DNA from 3 places in the Solibacillus sp. FSL W8-0474 genome. Region 1 is predicted to be linked to each of the others. Evidence: predicted binding sites of a transcription regulator. Region 1 holds the regulator's gene; each other region holds the start of a gene.

Region 1 (7,578 bases):
TTGATGGAAATGGCAATCCGAAAGAAGTACCAGGTGTTGAACCGGAAACGGATTTTGAACGTCATTTATTTGAAACAGGTCCTATTCGTCAAGAACATCGAAAGCAAAAGCGGGTCTTATCAAAAAATCGTCTGCTTAAATGACAATTTAGGAATAATCAAATGAGGCAGTGATAAAGGGAAACCTTTTACCACTGCCTCTTCATTTTTCTTAATAGCTAATTAGAACACCGCTAATTGAAAATTAGTTATTTAATTCATGAACGATGCGCAACAACGAATCAGAAGAAGTTGAGACAAGATTTGTTGTATGTGTTAATCCCGTAATGACAGAGGATATGGTATGAATGTCTTCATTAGTATTTTCATATTTCTTTTTAATGCCGGATACAGCTTCTGTAATAGAAGTAAATGAATCCGCTAAATTTTTTTGAGTATCGACACTCATTTTGACCTGCTCATCGACACTCGAAACAGAATGAGACATTTGGGTAATACTGAGCTCAGTTTCTTTAATTAATTGCGACACATTTTGAACTGCTTTTTTCGTTTCTTCTGCAAGCTTTCGAACTTCATCCGCTACGACAGCAAAACCTTTACCATGTTCTCCCGCACGGGCAGCTTCAATAGATGCATTTAACGCTAGTAAATTCGTTTGATCAGCGATACCTGTAACTAACCCTACGATATCAGCAATTTTTTGAGAGGATTGACGAAGTGTAACCATTGAAGTTTCCAATGTCTCTACTCGGTCTAAAATCGTCGTCATAATTGCCGTTTGACTCACTAAATAGGTTGTGCCGGTTGTCGATTTGTCTTCTGTCTCCGCGACTAAATTTAAACCTTGCTCTGTATTAGAAGCGATTTCTTCAGATTGGCTGGCTATTTCCTGTAAGGAATCGTTTGTTTCATCACTAATGCTATACAATTCCTGCGCGGTATTTTGAATGCGGTCGATTAGTTTTGTTTGCAATTCTACATTTTCCAAACGAATGCGCTGTTCTTCCTTTTCATAAGCTTCGATAACAAGCTGCTGTTCGAGATTAATAATTTTCGAGAAAGCATTAATGGCTTTGCCCATTTCTAAGTTCGGCATATCAATCTTTTCGATAAACTCAATAAATGTCGTTACTAAGGATTGGAACGAAGCGATATACCATTTTGATTTTAAACCAATTCTGACATGTACATGTGCAATTGTCTGACGCTCTTCTAAGTAATGCGAATCAATTGAAGCTTTAAAAATACTTTCTAAATGTTTGTATAGAGTAACTTTTAATCGGTCTATTTTACTTGTATTATTTATAATATCAGTAAGCTCCGTGCTTAAACTAATTGCTGCATAGAACTGTTCCACCATAGTAGGAATGATTTCTGGTGCAAAGGGCTCCAGCTGTTTGATTATGGCTAAGTCATCGTTTGTTAATTTTAATAATTGAAGCTGTTTATTTAAATCGGGATACTTCGAAACATCTAAAGAAACTTCTTGAGAATATTTATCTATATCAAAGTAAGGTTTTTTCGAAACTTTAGTCGCTCTTGCAAATAGAATGCCCATACTATTCCTCATTTCATTAATTTTCCAACTATTACAATCTTACTGTTTTTTATTGGTATTATCATTATTATTTCGGTATAAATTCTTATTATTGAAGAATTTGTAATTTAAAATTAAACGAGGTATGATAGAAACTAACAAAAATAGATTCAAAGGGCGTAGAAAAAATGAAATTTCATAAAGGTCGTTTAAAATTTGTTATACCATTGTCATTAGGGGTTGCAATTGCTTCTTATATTATGTTAGTCAATAATTATGCAGAAGTAGGCGACCGTGATCGAATATTGATTGTGATAGGAGCTACCATTTTAACAGCTATAATTTCGTATTTTTTATTTCCTCAAGAAGGGGATAACCCGGATGATAGAGGTCCATATTAATCAGAAGTTTATTCTCTAAGAAATCTCGATAAAAGAATCGGGATTTTTTTATTCCTGCTATGAAACTTTTATGAATATTATTCGTAAATAAGTTAACAATACAAAGTGAGGTTGATAACAAATGGAATCTAAATGGTCAAAAATTATTATACATGCGAGTGCCTTTTTTGCTCCTTTCTTAGTACCGATTCTATTTTTCTTAATAACTACTGAATCCGAAGTAAAACGTACTGCAATGCAAGCATTACTATTCCAAGTTGTATTTGGTATTTTATTAACAATTGCAGGGATCTTCACAATTGTGTTAATCGGTTTACCATTCTTATTGGTGTTCTTCATAATCTTCTGGGGTGCTCCAGTGATAGGAATTATAAAAGCATTATCAGACCAAGATTGGAATTATCCAATTGTCGGTCGTTGGGTCTAAGATTAAGCGGTCGAGTTTGTACAAAACAAACTCGGCTGTTTTTTTACATTAATAGGGATTTATTGTTGTGATTTAGGGGAAACTTAAGTAAGAGCAAATAGTTGCATTACAAAAAATAAATATTGTATATTTAAGTCAAAGATAGTCAAAGTCAGTTGATGAGAGGTGAGAACAGCATGAGGAATATATCTGACATAATTGAAGGGTATTTGAAGGAAGTTATTGAATTAGATGGACAGGGACATATTGAAATAAAGCGAAATGAATTAGCGAAGCAATTTTCCTGCGCTCCTTCCCAAATCAATTACGTCATCAATACGCGTTTCACGACCGAACACGGATACTATGTAGAGAGTAAACGCGGGGGTGGCGGTTATATTCGAATTTTGCGAGTAACAATCCACTCAAAGAAAAACTTATTAGATGAAATGGAAACACAGATAGGGAATGCCATTGCACAGACGAATGCAGAGCATATTATTTATCGATTGTTGGAAGAGGATATTATTACCGAGCGTGAAGCAAGCATTATGAAAGTAGCCCTCGATCGTGTCACATTACAGGTAGGTTTACCACTCCGTGATCAGTTAAGGGCACGCATTATGCATGCAATGCTACAAACGATTTCTTTTGAAAAGTAGAGGTGTAAATATATGATATGTGAGCATTGTAAGCAGCGTCATGCAAATGTAACGGTAACACAAGTTCACAACGGTCAGAAAGTGGAACGTCACTATTGTGAAGTATGCGCTACACAATTCCATCCATTTCAATTTGATGTGAGTGAAGAGCCAACATCTCTTCAACAACTAATATCGAATTGGTTCAATTTTGTACCAGTGAACGCAAAAAAAGAAAATGCAACGAAACAGCCTACTACTCAAAAGGCGTGTCCTTCTTGTGGGTTTACGTACCGACAATTTTTAAAGCAAGGTAAATTTGGTTGTGGTCAGTGTTATGAAACATTTAGCGAGCAATTACCACAGTTGCTTGAGCGCATTCAAGCAGGCACACAGCATGTAGGGTACGAAAAAAATGCCCCATCAAAAGAAAAAATTGAACAACAAATTAACGAACTCCGTACATTATTACATCAGGCAATTGCTGAGGAACGCTTTGAAGATGCAGCCTCGATTCGTGATGAAGTCCGTGAATTGGAAAATAAAATTAAACAGGAAGGAGAGGGGAACGCATGAACATCGAGCATTTTCTAACGAATGCTAGTCCAAGCTGGATGCAACATGAAAGCGAATCGGATATCGTCATAAGCACACGCATTCGACTTGCTCGTAATATTGCCAATACTCGATTTCCGATAAGTTTTACAGAAGAAGAGGCACAGGTAGTCGAAGATAAAATGATGAAGGTGCTACTATCTACAGACGTAAACCCTTATCAATTTTCCTACTTCCAAATAAAAGATATGCCTGTATTACAGCGTCAAATCTTAGTGGAGAAGCATCTTATAAGCCCTAACTTGGCGCGAAGAAAAAAAATAGGATCATTTTTTTTAACAAAAGATGAATCCATTAGCATATTAGTAAATGAAGAGGACCATATTCGAATTCAGAGCCTGACACAAGGTATGAACTTAAAAGAAGCCTTTCAGGAAGCTAGAACAATTGACCGCTACTTGAGTAAGTCAATCAACTATGCATATGAAGACCGATATGGATACTTAACAAGTTGCCCGACCAATGTTGGAACGGGACTTAGAGCCTCTGTCATGCTTCATTTACCAGCACTTACGATGACTAAACAAATGAATGCCTTAATTCAGATGATGACAAGATTAGGAATGGTAGTGAGGGGTATATATGGAGAAGGAAGTGAAAATTTAGGTAATATTTATCAAATCTCTAATCAAATCACTTTAGGTAAATCTGAAGAAACAATTTTGCAGGAGCTTCAAGAAGTAGTAGAGCAAGTTATACAAAAAGAACAGCTTGCTCGGAAGAATTTGTTGATGCGAGCGCCTTCAATATTAGAAGACCGTTTAAGTCGCTCACTTGGTACATTGAAGTATGCAAAAATTTTACCGAGTGAAGAAGCCGCAAGCTGTTTATCCAATGTCCGTCTTGGGGTAAGTTTAGGATTATTAGAACCTATTTCACAGCGTAAATTAAATGAGTGCATGCTTTTAATGCAACCTGGACTCATTCAGCAATATATTGGTACTACTTTGCAACCAGCAGAGCGCGATATGTATCGTGCAAAGCTTTTACAAGATAAGTTAAACGAGCAAGATGAAGCTACAAACAATGGGGAAAAAGGAGAGGATTTTTTATGATGTTCAATCGATTCACACAACGTGCTCAGAAAGTATTACAACTTGCTCAAGAAGAAGCAATTCGCCTTAAGCATAAAGAAATTGGAACAGAACATATTTTACTTGGCTTAATTCGTGAAGGTGGCGGGATTGCCGCAAAAGCATTAGAAGCAATTAATATAAGCCCTCAAATGATTGAAACAGGTATAGAGGAATTAGTAGGAAAAGGTACCGAGGAAGTTGGGCCTATCGTACATTACACACCGCGTGCTAAAAAAGTAATCGAACTTTCATTGGATGAATCACGTAAATTAGGTCATGCATATGTAGGTACAGAACATATCCTATTGGCATTAATTCGTGAAGGAGAAGGTGTTGCAGCACGTGTATTGGCTAACACAGGTGTAAGTATTAATAAAGCACGCCAACAAGTTTTATTACTGTTAGGAAATAATGATGCCAATAATAGTGGAACGTCAAATATGGCGCAAACTGTAAATACACCGACGCTGGATAGTTTAGCACGTGACTTAACAGCAGTTGCCCGAGAAGGTTCACTTGATCCTGTCATTGGACGCTCAAAAGAAATTACACGTGTCGTGGAAGTATTGTCACGCCGTACGAAAAATAACCCAGTACTAATCGGGGAGCCAGGTGTCGGTAAAACAGCCATTGCTGAAGGATTAGCTCAGCAAATTATTAATAATGAAGTACCTGAAACACTACGTGACAAACGTGTTATGACACTTGATATGGGTACTGTAGTAGCAGGTACAAAATACCGCGGTGAATTCGAGGATCGTCTGAAAAAAGTTATGGATGAAATTCGCCAAGCCGGCAATATTATTCTGTTCATCGATGAGCTTCATACACTTATCGGCGCAGGTGGTGCAGAAGGTGCAATTGATGCATCTAACATTTTAAAACCATCTTTAGCCCGTGGTGAATTACAATGTATCGGTGCCACAACACTTGATGAATATCGTAAATATATTGAAAAAGATGCCGCATTGGAGCGTCGTTTCCAACCTATCCAAGTTGATGAGCCGTCTGTTGATGAAACAATCCAAATTATTAAAGGCTTACGTGACCGTTATGAAGCACATCACCGTGTGAAAATTTCGGATGAAGCAGTAGAAGCGGCGGCGAAATTATCAGATCGTTACATTTCAGACCGTTTCTTACCGGATAAAGCAATTGACTTAATTGATGAGGCAGGTTCGAAAGTTCGTTTACGTTCATATACAGTACCACCGAATTTAAAAGAATTGGAAGATAAGCTAGAAGGCATAAAATCTGAAAAGAATGCTGCTGTTTCAGGTCAGGAATTCGAAAAGGCAGCAGCGTTACGCGATTCGGAGCAAAAGCTAAAACAAGAGCTGGAGCAAATGAAAAAGGAATGGAAAGAAAAACAGGGTAAAGAAGAGTCGACAGTATATGTGGATGACATTGCCCAAGTTGTTGCAATGTGGACTGGAATTCCGGTTTCTAAAATCGCACAAGCAGAATCAGCGAAATTACTGAACCTTGAAGAAGAATTACACAAGCGTGTAGTCGGTCAAGGTGAAGCGGTGGAAGCAATTTCACGAGCTATTCGTCGTGCACGCGCGGGATTAAAAGATCCTAAACGTCCAATCGGTTCATTCATCTTCCTTGGTCCTACAGGTGTCGGTAAAACGGAACTTGCACGGGCGCTGGCAGAAGTAATGTTCGGTGATGAAGATGCGATGATCCGTGTAGATATGTCAGAGTATATGGAGAAACATTCGACTTCACGTTTAGTTGGTTCACCTCCAGGCTATGTGGGCTTTGATGATGGCGGTCAATTAACGGAAAAAGTTCGTCGTAAACCATACTCAGTTGTATTACTTGATGAAATCGAAAAAGCACATCCAGATGTATTCAACATCTTATTGCAAGTACTGGAAGATGGTCGTTTAACGGATTCAAAAGGTCGTGTTGTAGATTTCCGTAATACGGTAGTTATTATGACATCAAACGTTGGTGCGGATGCATTGAAATACCGTAAGCATGTTGGATTTAGTGCAGGATTAAATGAATCGAAAGATAAAGATATGAAGGGTACAATGCTGGAAGAACTGAAAAAAGCATTCCGCCCAGAGTTCTTAAACCGTATTGATGAAATGATTGTGTTCCACTCATTAGAGAAAGTTCACTTAAAAGAAATCGTATCATTAATGGCTAACTCTTTAACAAACCGTCTTAAAGAGCAAGAAATTGAGCTGCACCTTACAGATGCTGCACTTGAAAAGATTGCTGAAGAAGGCTACGATCCACAATATGGTGCTCGCCCATTACGTCGTGCATTGCAAAAACATGTGGAAGATCGTTTATCTGAAGAACTGTTAAAAGGGACATTAGATAAATCGCAAACAGTGGTACTTGATTATGTAAGTGATGAGTTTATCGTCCGTACTCAAGAAAAAGTATCATCAAATTAATGGAATAAAAAGATGAGGTAGGTTAATTCCTGCCTCGTCTTTTTTTATCCATTTTTGAAGCCCAAAATGAATTTTACGACTGATTAGTGGGTATTCGATTTTGTTTCGTGTACAATTATAGGAACAAACATTCGAAGGAGCTAGCAAAATGGCAAAAAAGAAATCGAAATTTATGTGCAGCAGCTGTGGCTATGAAGCGGCAAAATGGATGGGGCGTTGCCCAGGGTGTGGCGAATGGAATACGATGAATGAAGAAGTCGAAGTCATCACAAAAGGGCCGCGTGGTGCGTTCCAGCATTCTACAACCGCTACAAAGGCAACACCTATTATTCATGTGGAGGTACAGGAAGAAACACGTATTGCCACAGAAATGAATGAATTTAATCGCGTTCTAGGCGGCGGAATTGTCCCAGGCTCACTTGTTTTGATAGGGGGAGACCCGGGAATAGGGAAGTCGACATTACTATTACAAGTATCTGCTCT
Region 2 (7,578 bases), 3.2 Mb from region 1:
TTTAACGATTCCTGATATTCAATTACCAAAAGAAGGCGCCCGTATCAAATCATTGCAGGAGCCGACGAAAAAAATGTCAAAATCAGATACAAATACGAAAGCAACAATTCGTCTTTTGGATACACCGAAAGAGATTGAAAAGAAAATCAAATCTGCTGTAACGGATTCTGAGGGAATTGTGAAGTTTGACGTTGAAAATAAGCCAGGCGTATCCAATTTACTTATTATTGAATCTGCCTTATCAGAAATTTCAATTAAGGATTTAGAAGAAAAATACGAAGGCAAAGGCTACGGCGATTTTAAAGCAGGTGTGGCACAAGCTGTTATCGACCATATTGCACCTATACAAGAGCGCTATTATGCATTAATCGACTCTCCGGAACTTGATCTTATTTTAGATGAAGGAGCTGCTAAAGCGGATGCTATCGCAGCCAAAACGCTTAAGAAAATGGAGAACGCGATGGGATTAGGCCGTAAACGACGCTAACCATTCCGATTACCGCTATTAGAAGCAAATACAGTTCTGCACCATGAAGGATGTACAGCATTACTGCATGCCATGAATAGCCCAATGTCCGATAGTTTAAGTATAAAATCATATTACTAATCGACATTACACAAAGCCCATAAAAAAATAGAAATAGTACGAAGCGTGTCAAAACACCATCCTTTGTACAACTATACGAAAAACGAACGGACGATAGAATTCGTCCGTTCGTTTTTTATATTTCCTATTGCTCTGTGTATTTTTTAAATAATAAACAAGCGTTATGCCCGCCGAAACCTAATGAATTGCTCAGTCCATATTCCACATCAGCTTTTCTTGCTGCATTTGCAACATAGTCCAAGTCACATTCCGGATCAGGGTCTTGTAAATTCATCGTCGGAGGTAAAATCCCTTCTTTTAGGGCAAGTACTGTGAAAATCGCTTCAATACCACCTGCTGCTCCTAATAAGTGACCAGTCATACTTTTTGTCGAACTCATTGCCAACTTGTATGCATGATCGCCAAATACCGTTTTCACTGCTTGTGTTTCAAATAAATCGTTGTACGGTGTACTCGTACCGTGTGCATTAATGTATCCTACTTGCTCTGGAGAGACATTCGCATCATCCAACGCCATTTTCATTGCTCGTGCAGCCCCTTCACCATTTGGGGCTGGAGCTGTAATATGATGGGCATCTCCTGTTGAACCGTAGCCAACTACTTCTCCATAAATTTTTGCGCCACGCGCTTTTGCATGTTCATATTCTTCCAGAATTAATATACCTGCCCCTTCGCCAATAACGAAGCCATCACGATTTTTATCAAATGGACGTGATGCCGTCGCAGTGTCTGGATTTAAAGATAATGCAGTATTTGCACAAAAGCCGGCAACCGCCATTGTTACGATTGGTGCTTCCGTTCCTCCTGTAATCATTACATCCGCATCCCCGCGTTCAATTACTTTGAAAGCGTCTCCGATTGAATTTGTCCCTGAAGCACAGGCTGTGACTGTACATGAGTTGACTCCTTTTGCTCCCAAATAAATCGATACTTGGCCTGAAGCCATATCAGGAATCATCATTGGTACGAAGAACGGACTTACTCGGCGAACACCACGCTCTTGGAATGTCAAAAATTGCTGTTCATGTGTTTCCATTCCACCAATTCCCGAGCCAATCCAAACGCCAACACGAGGCGCCATTTCTTCTGTAATCGTAAGGTTAGCATCTTTTGCAGCCATCATTGAAGCAGCTAGTGCGTAATGGGTAAAGCGATCCATTTTTCGTGCTTCTTTTTTCTCAATATAATCTTCTATATTAAAGTCTTTTACCTCCGCTGCAACAGACACCGGAAATTTACTCGTATCTACACGCGTTAGTGGTCCGATTCCTGATTTTCCTGCTACTACATTGTCCCATGATTGTTCTGCATTGTTTCCTACTGGCGTTACTGCGCCGATTCCTGTTACAACAACTCTTCTTTTCACCATCATTTAACACCCTTCTCTTTCTTTATTTTCCCCATTTTAATGCGAGTGCCCCCCAAGTAAGCCCTCCACCAAAACCAACTAATACAACGATATCATCGTCCTTAATTTTCCCCTCAGCCAAATCGTCGACAATCGAGATACCGATTGATGCAGCCGATGTATTACCGTATTTCTGAATCGTTTTCGACATTTTTTCTTCCGGTAGTCCTAGACGCTCTCTAGCAGCCTCCATAATGCGGATATTCGCCTGGTGCGGTACTAGGTAATCTACATCTTCCTTCGTTAATCCAGCCTTCTCCAGTACACTGACTGCGGACTCACCCATTTGACGAACTGCAAACTTAAATACTTCACGACCATTCATCGAAATGTGGTTTTCTGGATTTAAATATAAATGTTTTCCACCTGTTCCATCCGCCCCAAGTTCATATGCCAATATGCCGCGCCCTTCAGAAACTTTACCAATTACAGCAGCACTTGCACCATCACCAAATAAGACAGCTGTGTTCCGATCTTTCCAATCGGTTATTTTTGATAATTTTTCAACACCTACTACTAATATATATTCATAACTATTACTCTCAATAAATTGTTTTGCTATTGCAGTCCCATAAATAAAGCCTGAACATGCAGCAGAAATGTCCATTGCGCCGCAACCCGAAACCCCAAGACGTTCTTGTATTTGGCAGGCTACACTCGGAAAATTCTGATCTTGAGTAACCGTTGCGACAATGATTAATCCCACTTTATCTGCTGTAATACCGGCATTTTCAATTGCTTGTTGTGCCGCTTTATAGGCTAAATCTGATGTTTCCTCATTCTCTGCGATATATCGATTTCCAATACCTGTCCGTGAACGAATCCATTCATCCGATGTATCTAAAAATTGTTCAATTTCCGAATTTGTCAAAGCTTTTTCCGGAATATACTTGCCCATGCTAATTATACCAGCATTCATATATTATCCCCCTTGTTTTCAAACATATCCAACCCAAACCTTCTGCTGAATAACATAAAATAATCACTAAATATTAGTATCTGGTACTAATTATAAAGTATAAGTATTTTGAAAACAATTAAAATTTATAGAAAAGACAATAACCATGTTTTTACGGTACGGAATATTCACTTTATGACATCTTAGCGAAAAGTTGTATTCCCCCTTTTATTTTCATGAAGGCTTGTGGTATGATATTGAAGATGTAATTTCAAAATAACGATATAAATAAGTTCAATGAGGTGAAATTGATGCAATATATTATTACTTTCTTTTGGTCATTCCTTTTAGTAACAATGACTAACTATGTAGTAAGTTCTGTATTAGGTGTAAACTTTAATTTCATGAATGGCGTAATCGTATCATTAGTATTCAGCGTATTAGTACTTATTATCGCTGCAATCATTCCAAACGAATCAACTCCAGACATGGAAGCAGAGCAACATTAATAGATGACAAGGGGCTGTCCGGTATTATACTGGACAGCCCCTTGTCATTTAATTTTATTTCATATCTTCTACTTCTGGGAAATCACCAGTTCATCATTTTCCAGCATAATTTCCAGTACACCACCCGCTGTTACTACACCTTTTAACAGTTCCCGCGCAACAATTGTTTCCAAGTGGCGCTGAACGAAGCGTTTTAATGGACGTGCACCATATTGGGGATCAATGCCATGTTCTACAATCCAGTCCACTACTTCCTTACGTACATGCAACGTAATTTCCTGTTCTGCAACTCTTTCCTGTAGCTGCTTTACATATTTCCAGGCAATTGCATGGAAGTGTTCTTCCGACAATGCATGGAAAATGATAATATCGTCCATTCGATTTAATAACTCTGGCTTAAAATGCTGACGCAAAGCCGTCTGTACAAGCTTCTCGGAATCATCAGACGCCTCCAGTAAAAATTGCGACCCAATATTAGACGTTAAAATAACAACCGTATTCGTAAAGTTTACTACTCGACCCTGGCTATCGGTAATTCGACCATCATCCAATAATTGCAGTAAAATATTCGCTACATCCGGATGAGCCTTTTCAATTTCATCTAATAGTACAACTGAATACGGATTACGGCGTACTGCCTCTGTTAGCTGTCCACCTTCTTCATAACCAATATAACCAGGTGGCGCTCCGACAAGTCGGGATACAGAGTGCTTCTCCATATACTCGCTCATATCGATGCGGATAAAATGGTCTTCCGAATCAAATAATTGTTCTGCTAGTGCTTTTGCCAATTCTGTTTTACCGACACCTGTTGGCCCTAGGAACAGGAAGCTTCCAATTGGCTTATTAGGATCCTTAATACCGGAGCGAGCACGCCATACTGCCTCTGCTACATAAGTGACTGCATCATCTTGTCCAACAACACGGTCATGTAATGTATCTTTTAATCGCAATAACTTTTCACGTTCCCCTTCAACAAGCTTCGTTACCGGAATACCTGTCCAACGGGATATAATTTTTGCAATTTCATCTTCTGTTACTTCTTCGCGCAGCATGCGGTTGCCTTCTGAATCTTTAAGCTGCTTTTCCAATTCTCCAAGTTCTTTTTCCAGTTGCGGAATGATACTGTACTGCAGTTCACTTGCTCGCGCTAAATTGTTGCCGGAAACGAACAGTTGATCACGTTCTGCTTCATATTTTTTCAGTTTGTCTTTTTTATCGCGTACAATTTGCAAACCGTTTTTCTCAAGTTCCCATTGTTCTTTCATCGATTGCATTGAAGCGTCTAAAGTATCGATTTCATTTGTAAGGATTTCCAGACGTTTTTTACTCGCATCATCCTTTTCTTTCTTCAACGCTTGTTGTTCAATTTTAAGCTGAGTAAGTCGGCGTGTTAATTGATCTAGTTCCTGCGGCATTGAATCGATTTCAATTCGAATCATGGCACATGCCTCATCAACTAAATCTATTGCTTTGTCCGGTAAAAAACGGTCTGTAACATAGCGATTGGCTAACTGTGCTGCTGCAATAATGGCGCGGTCATGAATACGAACACCACGGTGATGCTCTTCAAAACGGTCTTTAATACCGCGCAGAATGGATACCGTGTCCTCAATGGATGGTTCACGTACTAGAACTTGCTGGAATCGACGTTCCAAAGCAGGATCCTTTTCAATATACATACGATATTCATCCAATGTCGTCGCACCAATGCAATGCAACTCCCCTCGTGCAAGCATCGGTTTAAGCATATTACCTGCGTCCATGGCACCATCACTTTTTCCGGCACCTACAATTGTATGAATTTCATCGATAAATAAAATGATACTTCCATCTGAATCTTTCACTTGCTTTAACACGGATTTCAAACGTTCTTCAAATTGACCACGGTAAGAAGCGCCGGCGATGAGCGCACTCATATCCAGCTCATATAACTGAGCATCCTTTAATCCTTCCGGTACATCCTGTCGTACGATTCGTTGCGCCAAGCCTTCCACAATAGCTGTTTTACCAACACCTGGTTCGCCAATCAATACAGGGTTATTTTTTGTTTTGCGCGATAAAATCCGGATAACATTGCGAATTTCCTCATCACGTCCAATAACCGGGTCCATCTTGCCATTCTTTACTTGTTCAATTAAATTACGTCCAAATTGCTCTAAAGGCGGACGATTGTCTTGTGTTTGGTTAAATTGCATATATTGCATCCTCCCGATAGTTTGACCTTTACTGACTAATTTTATTATAGGTCAAAATTAGTCAACTCACAAATTTTTACACATACCTTTTTTATTCTACAAAATATGTTATGATATTTTAACAATAAATGGTAATTAATTAAACCTTATTGTCCCAACTACGTAATTTTGAAAATGAGGTAATGACTAAAATGTTAAAAACAACTCCTAAAGAAATAGTATTACTGATTCAAAAGGAAGGAACAATTCTGAATGTCGAGAAAGGAATGCGTATTTTCCAGGAAGGTGAGCGCTGTAATTCTCTTTTCCTTATTAAAAGCGGAAACGTGCAAATCGGTAAAAAAGCTCCAAGTGGTAAAGAATTGACTATTCGTATTTGTGGAACAAATAGTATAATTGGTGAAAATTTAGTTTTTGCTCCTTATCCTTTTCATACTACAACAGCACAAGCACTTGTAGATTCAGAACTTTTAGCAATCCATCCTAATATTTTAGAAAAACACTTCATTAATAATTATTCGATGTTAACCGCATATTTAAACTGGTTACAAACAGAAAACTTGAAAAACCAATCACGTCTTCGAGACTTAGTATTATACGGTAAACAAGGCGCACTATATTCAACATTAATACGTCTTTCCAATACTTATGGAGAATTCTGCTCTTTAAACGAAATAAATATAATGTTAGCCTTAACTCCTATCGATCTTGCCAATTTATGTGCAACAAGTCCAGACTTAATCAAAATCATGTTAAAGGAATTATGTGAAAAGAAAATCATTAAAATAGAGGAAAACTATATTACCGTATTAAACATGGACTATTTAAAGCATAATATTGAATGTTCAAACTGCCCTCTTGAAATATGCAGGATTGATTAAAATTACTTTAAATCCAAAAATAAAAATCGATTATTTTGCTTCTGCAAAATAATCGATTTAATATTTTTTATTAACGGATACCTAAAGCCATTTTTGCGTAGCGTGACATATTGTCTTTAGACCATGCCGGCTGCCATACGATATCAACTTTTACCTCTTTTACTTCCGGTAATTCATTTAATGCTGTTGTTACTTGATCCACGATTACTGGTGCAAGCGGGCACCCCATTGATGTTAAGGTCATTGTAACAATCGCTAAGCCCTCTTCTGTTAAATCCACTTCATATACTAAACCTAAGTTGACAATATCGATGCCTAGCTCAGGGTCGATTACATTTTCTAAAGCTCCGAGCATGCTGTCTTTCATATCTTGATCAATCGCCATTTTTTGTTTCCCCTTTCGACATAGTGTTATCGTCTATCATAGCAGAATGAATGCTTTATGCCAAACGTTGTGCAATGAAATCCGTTACTTGTAAAATACCATTTCTTGAAACGGCATGTCCTGCTTTTGGCTCTGCGATATATTGAATATTCGCTGCCCTTCCTTCTTTTTTAAGTTGTTCATAAAAAGGTCTGCTCATACTAAATGGAACGACCGTATCTTTTTCACCATGCCAAAATATTATTGGTTTGTTTGCCCACAATGCTTCATGCTGTTCCATATCATATTTGCCAAGCATCTGGAACAAAGCACTTTGCTGTTGTTCAGATATTGGAAGTTGAACACCCTTTTGCTTTAGTTCCTCAACTTGATGAAGTGCGACCTTCGTGTAGCTTGTTGTCCCCATGCAAATACCAGCAGCCTGAATCCACGGATAGATGGTTAAACAACCAGATGTTACAATACCACCCATTGACGTTCCGGCAACGCCAATTTTGTCGCCTACCATTTTTTTTAGTTTCAATTCTTCATAAAGTGTATGTACTTCTTCAATCGATTTTAAAACAATTTTCCAAAAGTTATAGTTCATCTGTTCATCCGTTAAATAATCTGATCGATCTCCATGCATGATCGCATCAGGAAGTATAACTCGGATACCTTTTTGCACAAACTGATATGCATAATGAAGATTA
Region 3 (7,578 bases), 600 kb from region 1:
ACCGGAAGTCATAGATGCCGTAGCTGCAAGCGTAAATGAATTAGGATATTCAAGCCAACAAATGTATAGCGGCGCCGGTCATGATGCACAATTTATTGCCGGGTATATCCCATCCACAATGATTTTCGTCCCTAGCAAAAACGGCTATAGTCACCGTGAAGATGAATACACTTCCTATGAAGAATGCTCAAAGGGTGCGGACGTTCTTGTAAATGCCATTTTAAAAATCGCAGAAAGCGCCGTTTTACCGGTAAAGTCCGCTAGCATGAACTAACGAGAAGAGGCTAAACTAACGCCTCTCTCCAATCTGCTTTTTAACTAACATCATGCAGGGCCTTATGCATTGTTTTCACCTAGTAATAACTAGATTAGCCCTCCCCTTCTTATTTAGGAAATCATACTATATGGTAACTATTAAAAAGAAGGGAGATAAAAACAATGAGACGCTCTGCATTCGGTTTCTGTTATCCGGGTTACCGATACTGCGGTCCTGGCTGTACCGGTCCCGGTGCACCAACAAATGCAGTAGATAACTGCTGTATGTACCACGATGCATGCTATGACTACGGATACGATAAAAGATATTGCGATGCACTATTCCAGCACTGTTTAAGCCAATACAAATACGCTCCCACTAAAATGGGCAGAGACGCCAGATTATTCTCTAAAGCCATCCACGTTAAAAATAATCTTTTATAACAATAAATAATAGGCATGAAATCCTTTAACAAGGTTTCATGCCTATTCATCTAACTATTAAGTGCAAATAACTGCAACTGCAATATCAGTGACAAAATGAATTGATTGGAGTGAAGGGGCGACTCCTGGGGAAAAGCGCGACGCCTGAGACGTTCGTGTAAGGCCGTGCCCCCGGAAAGCGTCCCCGTAACGGAAATCAATTCTGGCGGGAGCGGAAAATATTTTTCCCTCTTAGTCGATTTTTTGTCCTGTAATTTCTTCAAGCTTACCATTCTCTTTAATCTTCGCAAGACCATCATTTAAAAGATTAAGTAACTCAGTATTTCCCTTTTTCACCATAAAGCCGTAATATTCCTTTTCAAACTGATCTGATTCAATTGCTTTTAAGCCTGAGTCAGGATTGTTTTTTAAGTACTCAATTACTACTGCATTATCACCAATTGCCGCTGCTGTTGCGCCATTGATTACTTCCTGGAAGGCAATTGGCTGGTTTTCATAAGCTAAAATTTTCGAGCTCGTCATACCTTGCAGTTTTTTCGCCGCTTCATGACCTGTTGTATTAATTTGTACAGAAATTTTTTCATCCTTTAATTCATCCAATGTTGTAATCGGTGAATCTTCTTTTACGACAATCATTAATGTCGCTTCATAATATGGATCTGTGAAATCAAATGTTTGTTTACGATCATCTGTAATTGTAATTCCTGATGCCCCTAAATCCAGCTCACCATTCTTTAACTGTTGGAATACCGGCTCCCAACCAACATTTCTAAATTCGATTTCTGAACCGATCTCTTCACCGATTGCATTCATAATATCTACATCAATCCCGATAATTTCCCCTTTGTCATTCATCGATTCAAACGGAGCAAAAGTAGCTTCCGTGCCGACTAATAGTTTAGAAAATTTATCTTCGGCACCTGCACCGGAAGTTTCTTTATCCCCAGTACCACATGCAGTTAAAACTAATGATAATGCCACAAGCAGCATCATTGTTAACCATTTTTTATTTGACATTGTAAATCCCCCTATACATTTTACGTTATAATTATACATTTGTTGGATATAGTAATACAACATTTATTTAGAATTTTCCGATATTTTATATTAAAAAAACTATCTTCAACTATATTTTAATATAGTAAAAGATAGCCTTTTTCTATCTCTATAATACTTTCCCTAAAAACGCCTTCGTGCGTTCATTTTGAGGATTGCCGAATACTTCTTCCGGATGACCTTGTTCTACAATATAGCCACCATCCATAAACAGTACGCGGTCACCAACTTCGCGTGCAAAGCCCATTTCATGTGTGACAACTACCATCGTCATACCTTCTTTGGCAAGGTCTTTCATTACTTCTAAAACCTCTTTAACCATTTCAGGATCCAGCGCTGAAGTTGGCTCGTCAAATAGCATCACTTTTGGCTTCATTGCTAAAGCACGTGCAATTGCAACACGCTGTTGTTGCCCCCCTGATAATTGCTGCGGGTAATTATCCGCTTTTTCACGCAATCCAACTTTATCAAGTAGCTCCATTGCTAGTTTCTCGGCATCTTGTTTATTTAAGTTGCGAATTTGCATCGGAGCCATTGTAATATTATCAATAACCGACATGTGCGGGAATAAGTTAAACTGTTGGAATACCATCCCTACTTCTGTTCGGATATCGTTAATGTTTGTTTTCGGGTCATTAATTTTGACACCATTAATATAAATCGCGCCATCTGTTACTTCTTCCAGTAAATTCATGCAACGGAGGAAAGTCGATTTACCAGATCCGGATGGACCGATCACACACACAACTTCCTTTTCATGAACTTCATAATCAATGCCCTTTAACACTTCGAGCTTGCCAAAATGCTTGTGTAAGTTTTCTACTTTAATCATTTACGCGCGCTCCTTTTTCTTACGTGGGTTGTAATTGATATCGACCCGCTTTTCGATAAATGCGATGAGCTTCGTTACGGCGTACGTTAATACAAGATATAAGAACGCTGCAAATAAATATGGCTCCCAGAAACGCTGATACGTTCCGGCAACGACTTTACTCACGTATAATATTTCTGCACCGGCAATAACCGTTACAAGAGATGAATCTTTTAATAAGGCAATAAACTCATTCCCCAGTGGTGGAATCATACGACGGAATGCTTGAGGTAAAATAACTTTGCGCATCGCCTGACTATGCGTTAAACCTAATGACCTTGCTGCTTCCATTTGCCCTTTGTCGATTGATTGAATCCCTGCACGGAAAATTTCCGCATTGTATGCCGCGCTATTTAAAATTAATCCTACGATACCCGATACCCACCAACCTTGTGATGAACCAAAAATAGTTGGAATAACAGCTAAGTGAATTAATAATAATTGCACTAGCAATGGTGTACCACGGAATACGTCTACATAAAATTTAGCCGGCCAGTAAATCAATTTCTTTTTCGAAACTTGGCCTAACCCTAATAGTAGACCGAAAATGATACCACCAATATAACCACATGCGGTTAGAACAATGGTCGCCCAAAGTCCTTTTGCATATAGCTCACGGTAGTTCCAGATAATTTCCCAACGGAAAAAATCAAAAAACTCCATCTGAAACCCTCCAATAAATTAAAAATAGCTTATTCGATTTCTGTACCTGTAATTTCAGCTAATTTTCCGTTAGCCTTAATTTTGTCCAGACCTTCATTTAAAATATTTAATAGCTCTGTATTCCCTTTTTTCACCATGAAACCAAAGTAATCTTTTTCAAATGAATCGTCTTCAATCGCTTTTAAACCAGAATCCGGATTTTTCTCTAAGTATTCTAAAATAACCGCATTATCACCGATCGCCGCATCTGAAGCACCTGTTAATACTTCTGTTAGTGCAATTGAAAAGTTTTCATATGCTAAAATTTTTGAACTTGAAACGCCTTGTAAGTCTTGTGCTGCTTTGTGACCTGTTGTATTAATCTGTACAGAGATTTTTTTGTCTTTAATATCCTCTAAAGATTCAATTGAAGAATCTTCTTTTGTCACGATTAATAATGTCGCCTCATAGTATGGATCTGTGAAATCATATGATTGCTTACGCTCATCTGTAATCGTAATGGCTGCTGCACCCATATCGATCTCACCATTTGTCACTTGGCTCATCATTGAGTCCCAGCCAACATTTTTAACTTCTGTTTCGATACCCATCTCTTCACCAATTGCTGCTAAAATATCAGCATCTAAACCTACTACATTTCCTTTATCATCTAAATACTCAAAAGGAGCATATGTCGCTTCTGTACCTGCTACGATTTTTGTATATTCTTTATCCCCTGTAGACGATGTTTTATCATCTGTTCCACATGCTGTTAAAATCATTGAAGCTGCTGCTAAAGGGGCTGCCCATTTAAGTAATTTTCTAGCGTTCATTATAAATATCCTCCTGGAGTTTTTAATTTTTTAATTAATATCTTGTTCAATTATATTAATTCCCCAATTAATATACAACATTTAATTTTTAAAAAATTGATTATTATTGCAGTATGATGAATTTTTATAACAAAATTGATAAGAAATCTGCATATCTTTTAATATTTATTCATTAAATTATTATATCATTCTTGTTTTTTAATCTTCTTTATACGATGAACACTGTATATTTATTCTCTCTTTTAAAAAATTTGGGTTCATTACCATAACATGCGGTTGCCAGTGCCCCCTAAAATAAGGGAAGATTTTACCGTTATTTGAATGCTGTAGCTCATTTTTTGAATAAATAAGGGAACGTTTTACCGTTATTTTAAATAAAATTCCGAAATTCCATGTTTTTTAGACCAATAAGGGAAATCTCTTCCGTTATTTTCGAAATAACGGAAATTCGTTCCGCTATTTATCTCATTATTTATCATCCTCAATTTAAGGTGATAAACCCTAAACTAGGGTATAAAAAAAGACTACTTCACGGCAATCCCGAAAGTAGTCTTGATTTAAGAATGAACGAAGGATAAAAGGAATCGGTACAGTGATTCCTTCTATCCTACCAAAAAATCCATTCTCCATTGTAGAACAATAACGATTATGCTATTTTTCTACAATTGATATAGAAAAGTATATGAAAACAGTAAAATGGCGTCCTATTGGACATGATAATATAGTATCGCTTGAACATAACCTTTAATAATTTACTAATTATCTTCTCTTTTTTCAAGTCTAAATTATAAATTTCATTTAAAGAATTTAAATATTTTTTAAAAGTGCGTTTAAATTATACAGAATTCGGAAATTTATAGTATAGTGCCTAAAACGAATGTTAAATAATGGAATTAGAATGCTTATCATCCTATTAAAGAACGCTAATACTTAATTATTCGCAAAAAAAAAAGACGCCCTCGGAGGGAATCGAACCCCCAGCCTCAGAACCGGAATCTGAAGTGTTATCCATTACACCACGAGGACATATTAATAAGTAAAATAAGTATATGTTCAACTTTTCCCATTATACAGATGGTACGCCAGATTTTCAATAGCAAAAGTCAGAGTTTATATTTGACCATAACTGACTAATACGTGTATGATAGGTTTACAGCTGAAATGATTTCCATTTTTCAGCATAAGAATGCGAATAAAAGCTTTAACAAAGGGAGGATTATTCAATGAACTTAATTCCTACAGTTATTGAACAAACAAATCGCGGGGAACGTGCATATGACATTTATTCACGTTTATTAAAAGACCGCATCATCTTATTAGGTAGCGGAATCGATGACAACGTAGCAAACTCAATCGTTGCACAGCTACTATTTTTAGAAGCAGAAGATCCAGATAAAGATATCTACCTATACATCAACTCACCAGGTGGTTCTATCACATCGGGTATGGCTATTTACGATACGATGAACTTCATCAAGCCGGATGTTTCAACAATTTGTATCGGTATGGCAGCATCAATGGGTGCTTTCTTACTTTCTGCTGGCGCAAAAGGTAAGCGAATTGCATTACCGAATGCAGAAGTAATGATTCACCAACCACTTGGCGGTGCACAAGGTCAAGCAACTGAAATCGAAATCGCAGCAAAACGTATTTTACATTTACGCGAAAAATTAAACCGCATCATGGCTGAGAACACTGGCCAAGAATACGAAACATTAGCGCGCGACACAGATCGTGATAACTTCATGACTGCAAAGCAAGCATTAGATTATGGTCTTATCGACAAAATCTATGAGCGTAACCAATTAAATAAATAATGTAACATGAAGCATGCAGGAGTTAATCCTGTGTGCTTTTTTTAATGCATCATTTTATTCGCCACTCGCTCTATTTTAATAGCCAAAAGTGTAAATTTATTCGCCATTTCAATAACGATAATCGCCAAAAAGGTAAGCTTATTCGTCACTCTCCTTCATTTAATCGCCACTCCCCCAAAAAAATAAAGCACAACCCGTTCATCCTGTGAATTGGTTGTGCTTTTCAAGTTAGTTTGCTTTTTCGATTAAAAGCTGGAGAGCATTAATGGCTTTTTCTTCATCGTGACCATCAGCACATAATGTGACAACTGTACCTTTAGCCACTGCTAAGCTCATAATCCCCATGATCGACTTTGCATTTACTTTTTTCGTATCCTTTTGTAAAAAAACGTCTGCTTTAAAACGATTTGCTTCTTGTACAAATAATGCAGCTTGTCTTGCCTGTAAGCCAGATTTCAGCTTTACTTCTACTTGTTTTTCGATCATCTTGATATACTCCCTTTCACAACCGTTCATCGCTACTTTTATCTATCTTATCGGAATTATTCGAAAAGAACAATAATAGATTCCGGTACACATGAAATCGTTACCATTATTACCTATACATTAGCATAAATGTACTTAAATCGTAAGTTTCATTCCAAAATTCTACGTAGCCAATGCCACTAAATTTTTTCACCACGTCTGAGGGCCTCCGCTATATCATCAATTTTACGTAAACGATGATTAACGCCTGATTTACTTACAACGCCTGTTGATACCATCTCACCAAGCTCTTTTAATGTAACATCCTGATATTCGACTCGAAGACGGGCAATTTCTCGTAGTTTTTCGGGTAACTGATCAAGTCCCACTGCATTATCAATATACCGGATATTTTCAACTTGCCGCAGTGCCGCGCCAATTGTTTTATTTAAGTTAGCCGTTTCACAGTTGACGATACGATTTACACTGTTACGCATATCTCTTATGATTCGTACATCTTCAAACTTCAGCATTGCCTGTACAGCACCGACTAAATTCATAAAATCCGAAATTTTTTCTGCTTCTTTTAAATAAGTGACATAGCCTTTTTTTCGTTCGATTGTTTTTGCATTGAGATCATAACGATTCATCAGCTGTGCCAACGCTTCCCCGTGCTCCTTATATAAAGAATAGATTTCCAAATGATAAGAGGAAGTCTCCGGGTTATTAACTGATCCGCCTGCTAAAAATGCCCCACGTAAATAGGCACGGCGCTCACTGTTTCGCGGAATGATCGATTTTGAAATCGTATGATTAAATTCAAAAGAATTCGATACAATTTCTAAATCATCCAATATTTCACGGGCACCTTCCCGAACACGGCATATGTACACATTATTCTTTTTCAGGCGCATTTTTTTTCGCACAAGAAGCTCTACATTATATGGATAGAGCCTTTTTACAATGATATATAGTCGACGTGCTATAGCTGCATTCTCTGTTTGAACATCTAAGCTTATTTGACGATTCGCAAAGCTTAACGAACCATTCATTCGTATAAGGGCGGACACTTCAGCCTTCAAACAACTGTCATCCGCTTCAACCTGTGTCAGTTCCTTTTTTGTTTCAGATGCAAATGACATTATGTGCTCCCCCTTTCCTAGCAAACTATGTAGTGATTACAAGTAATATTACT

The links. Region 1 encodes CtsR, which represses protease genes until heat stress. Its sites were predicted from a motif close to ATGGTCAATAAAGGTCAAACA; they were not measured.
Region 2: NYE67_RS03805 (ATP-dependent Clp protease ATP-binding subunit) is a predicted target of CtsR. The motif match lies at 5,639-5,659, and genes of this name have one in related genera.
Region 3: clpP (ATP-dependent Clp endopeptidase proteolytic subunit ClpP) is a predicted target of CtsR. The motif match lies at 5,215-5,235, and genes of this name have one in related genera.

What each region holds. Positions count from the first base shown of each region.
Region 1 covers NZ_JBBOQJ010000001.1:3,936,697-3,944,274, reverse strand. Annotated here, with positions in the region: gene NYE67_RS20010 (acyl-CoA thioesterase) at 1-143, shown strand, start outside; gene NYE67_RS20005 (globin-coupled sensor protein) at 244-1,557, opposite strand; gene NYE67_RS20000 (acyltransferase) at 1,725-1,937, shown strand; gene NYE67_RS19995 (DUF4870 domain-containing protein) at 2,059-2,364, shown strand; gene NYE67_RS19990 (CtsR family transcriptional regulator) at 2,541-3,005, shown strand; gene NYE67_RS19985 (UvrB/UvrC motif-containing protein) at 3,018-3,560, shown strand; gene NYE67_RS19980 (protein arginine kinase) at 3,557-4,654, shown strand; gene NYE67_RS19975 (ATP-dependent Clp protease ATP-binding subunit) at 4,651-7,095, shown strand; gene radA (DNA repair protein RadA) at 7,244-7,578, shown strand, end outside.
Region 2 covers NZ_JBBOQJ010000001.1:786,694-794,271, reverse strand. Annotated here, with positions in the region: gene trpS (tryptophan--tRNA ligase) at 1-487, shown strand, start outside; gene fabF (beta-ketoacyl-ACP synthase II) at 732-1,976, opposite strand; gene NYE67_RS03815 (beta-ketoacyl-ACP synthase III) at 1,999-2,934, opposite strand; gene NYE67_RS03810 (YjzD family protein) at 3,225-3,422, shown strand; gene NYE67_RS03805 (ATP-dependent Clp protease ATP-binding subunit) at 3,491-5,620, opposite strand; gene NYE67_RS03800 (Crp/Fnr family transcriptional regulator) at 5,812-6,501, shown strand; gene NYE67_RS03795 (metal-sulfur cluster assembly factor) at 6,572-6,880, opposite strand; gene NYE67_RS03790 (prolyl oligopeptidase family serine peptidase) at 6,942-7,578, opposite strand, start outside.
Region 3 covers NZ_JBBOQJ010000001.1:3,337,967-3,345,544, forward strand. Annotated here, with positions in the region: gene NYE67_RS16920 (Zn-dependent hydrolase) at 1-274, shown strand, start outside; gene NYE67_RS16925 (Parvovirus coat protein VP1-like protein) at 439-699, shown strand; gene NYE67_RS16930 (basic amino acid ABC transporter substrate-binding protein) at 931-1,716, opposite strand; gene NYE67_RS16935 (amino acid ABC transporter ATP-binding protein) at 1,865-2,587, opposite strand; gene NYE67_RS16940 (amino acid ABC transporter permease) at 2,588-3,289, opposite strand; gene NYE67_RS16945 (basic amino acid ABC transporter substrate-binding protein) at 3,319-4,101, opposite strand; tRNA gene NYE67_RS16950 (tRNA-Arg) at 5,056-5,127, opposite strand; gene clpP (ATP-dependent Clp endopeptidase proteolytic subunit ClpP) at 5,325-5,918, shown strand; gene NYE67_RS16960 (HPr family phosphocarrier protein) at 6,147-6,404, opposite strand; gene whiA (DNA-binding protein WhiA) at 6,584-7,525, opposite strand; gene NYE67_RS16970 (gluconeogenesis factor YvcK family protein) at 7,574-7,578, opposite strand, start outside.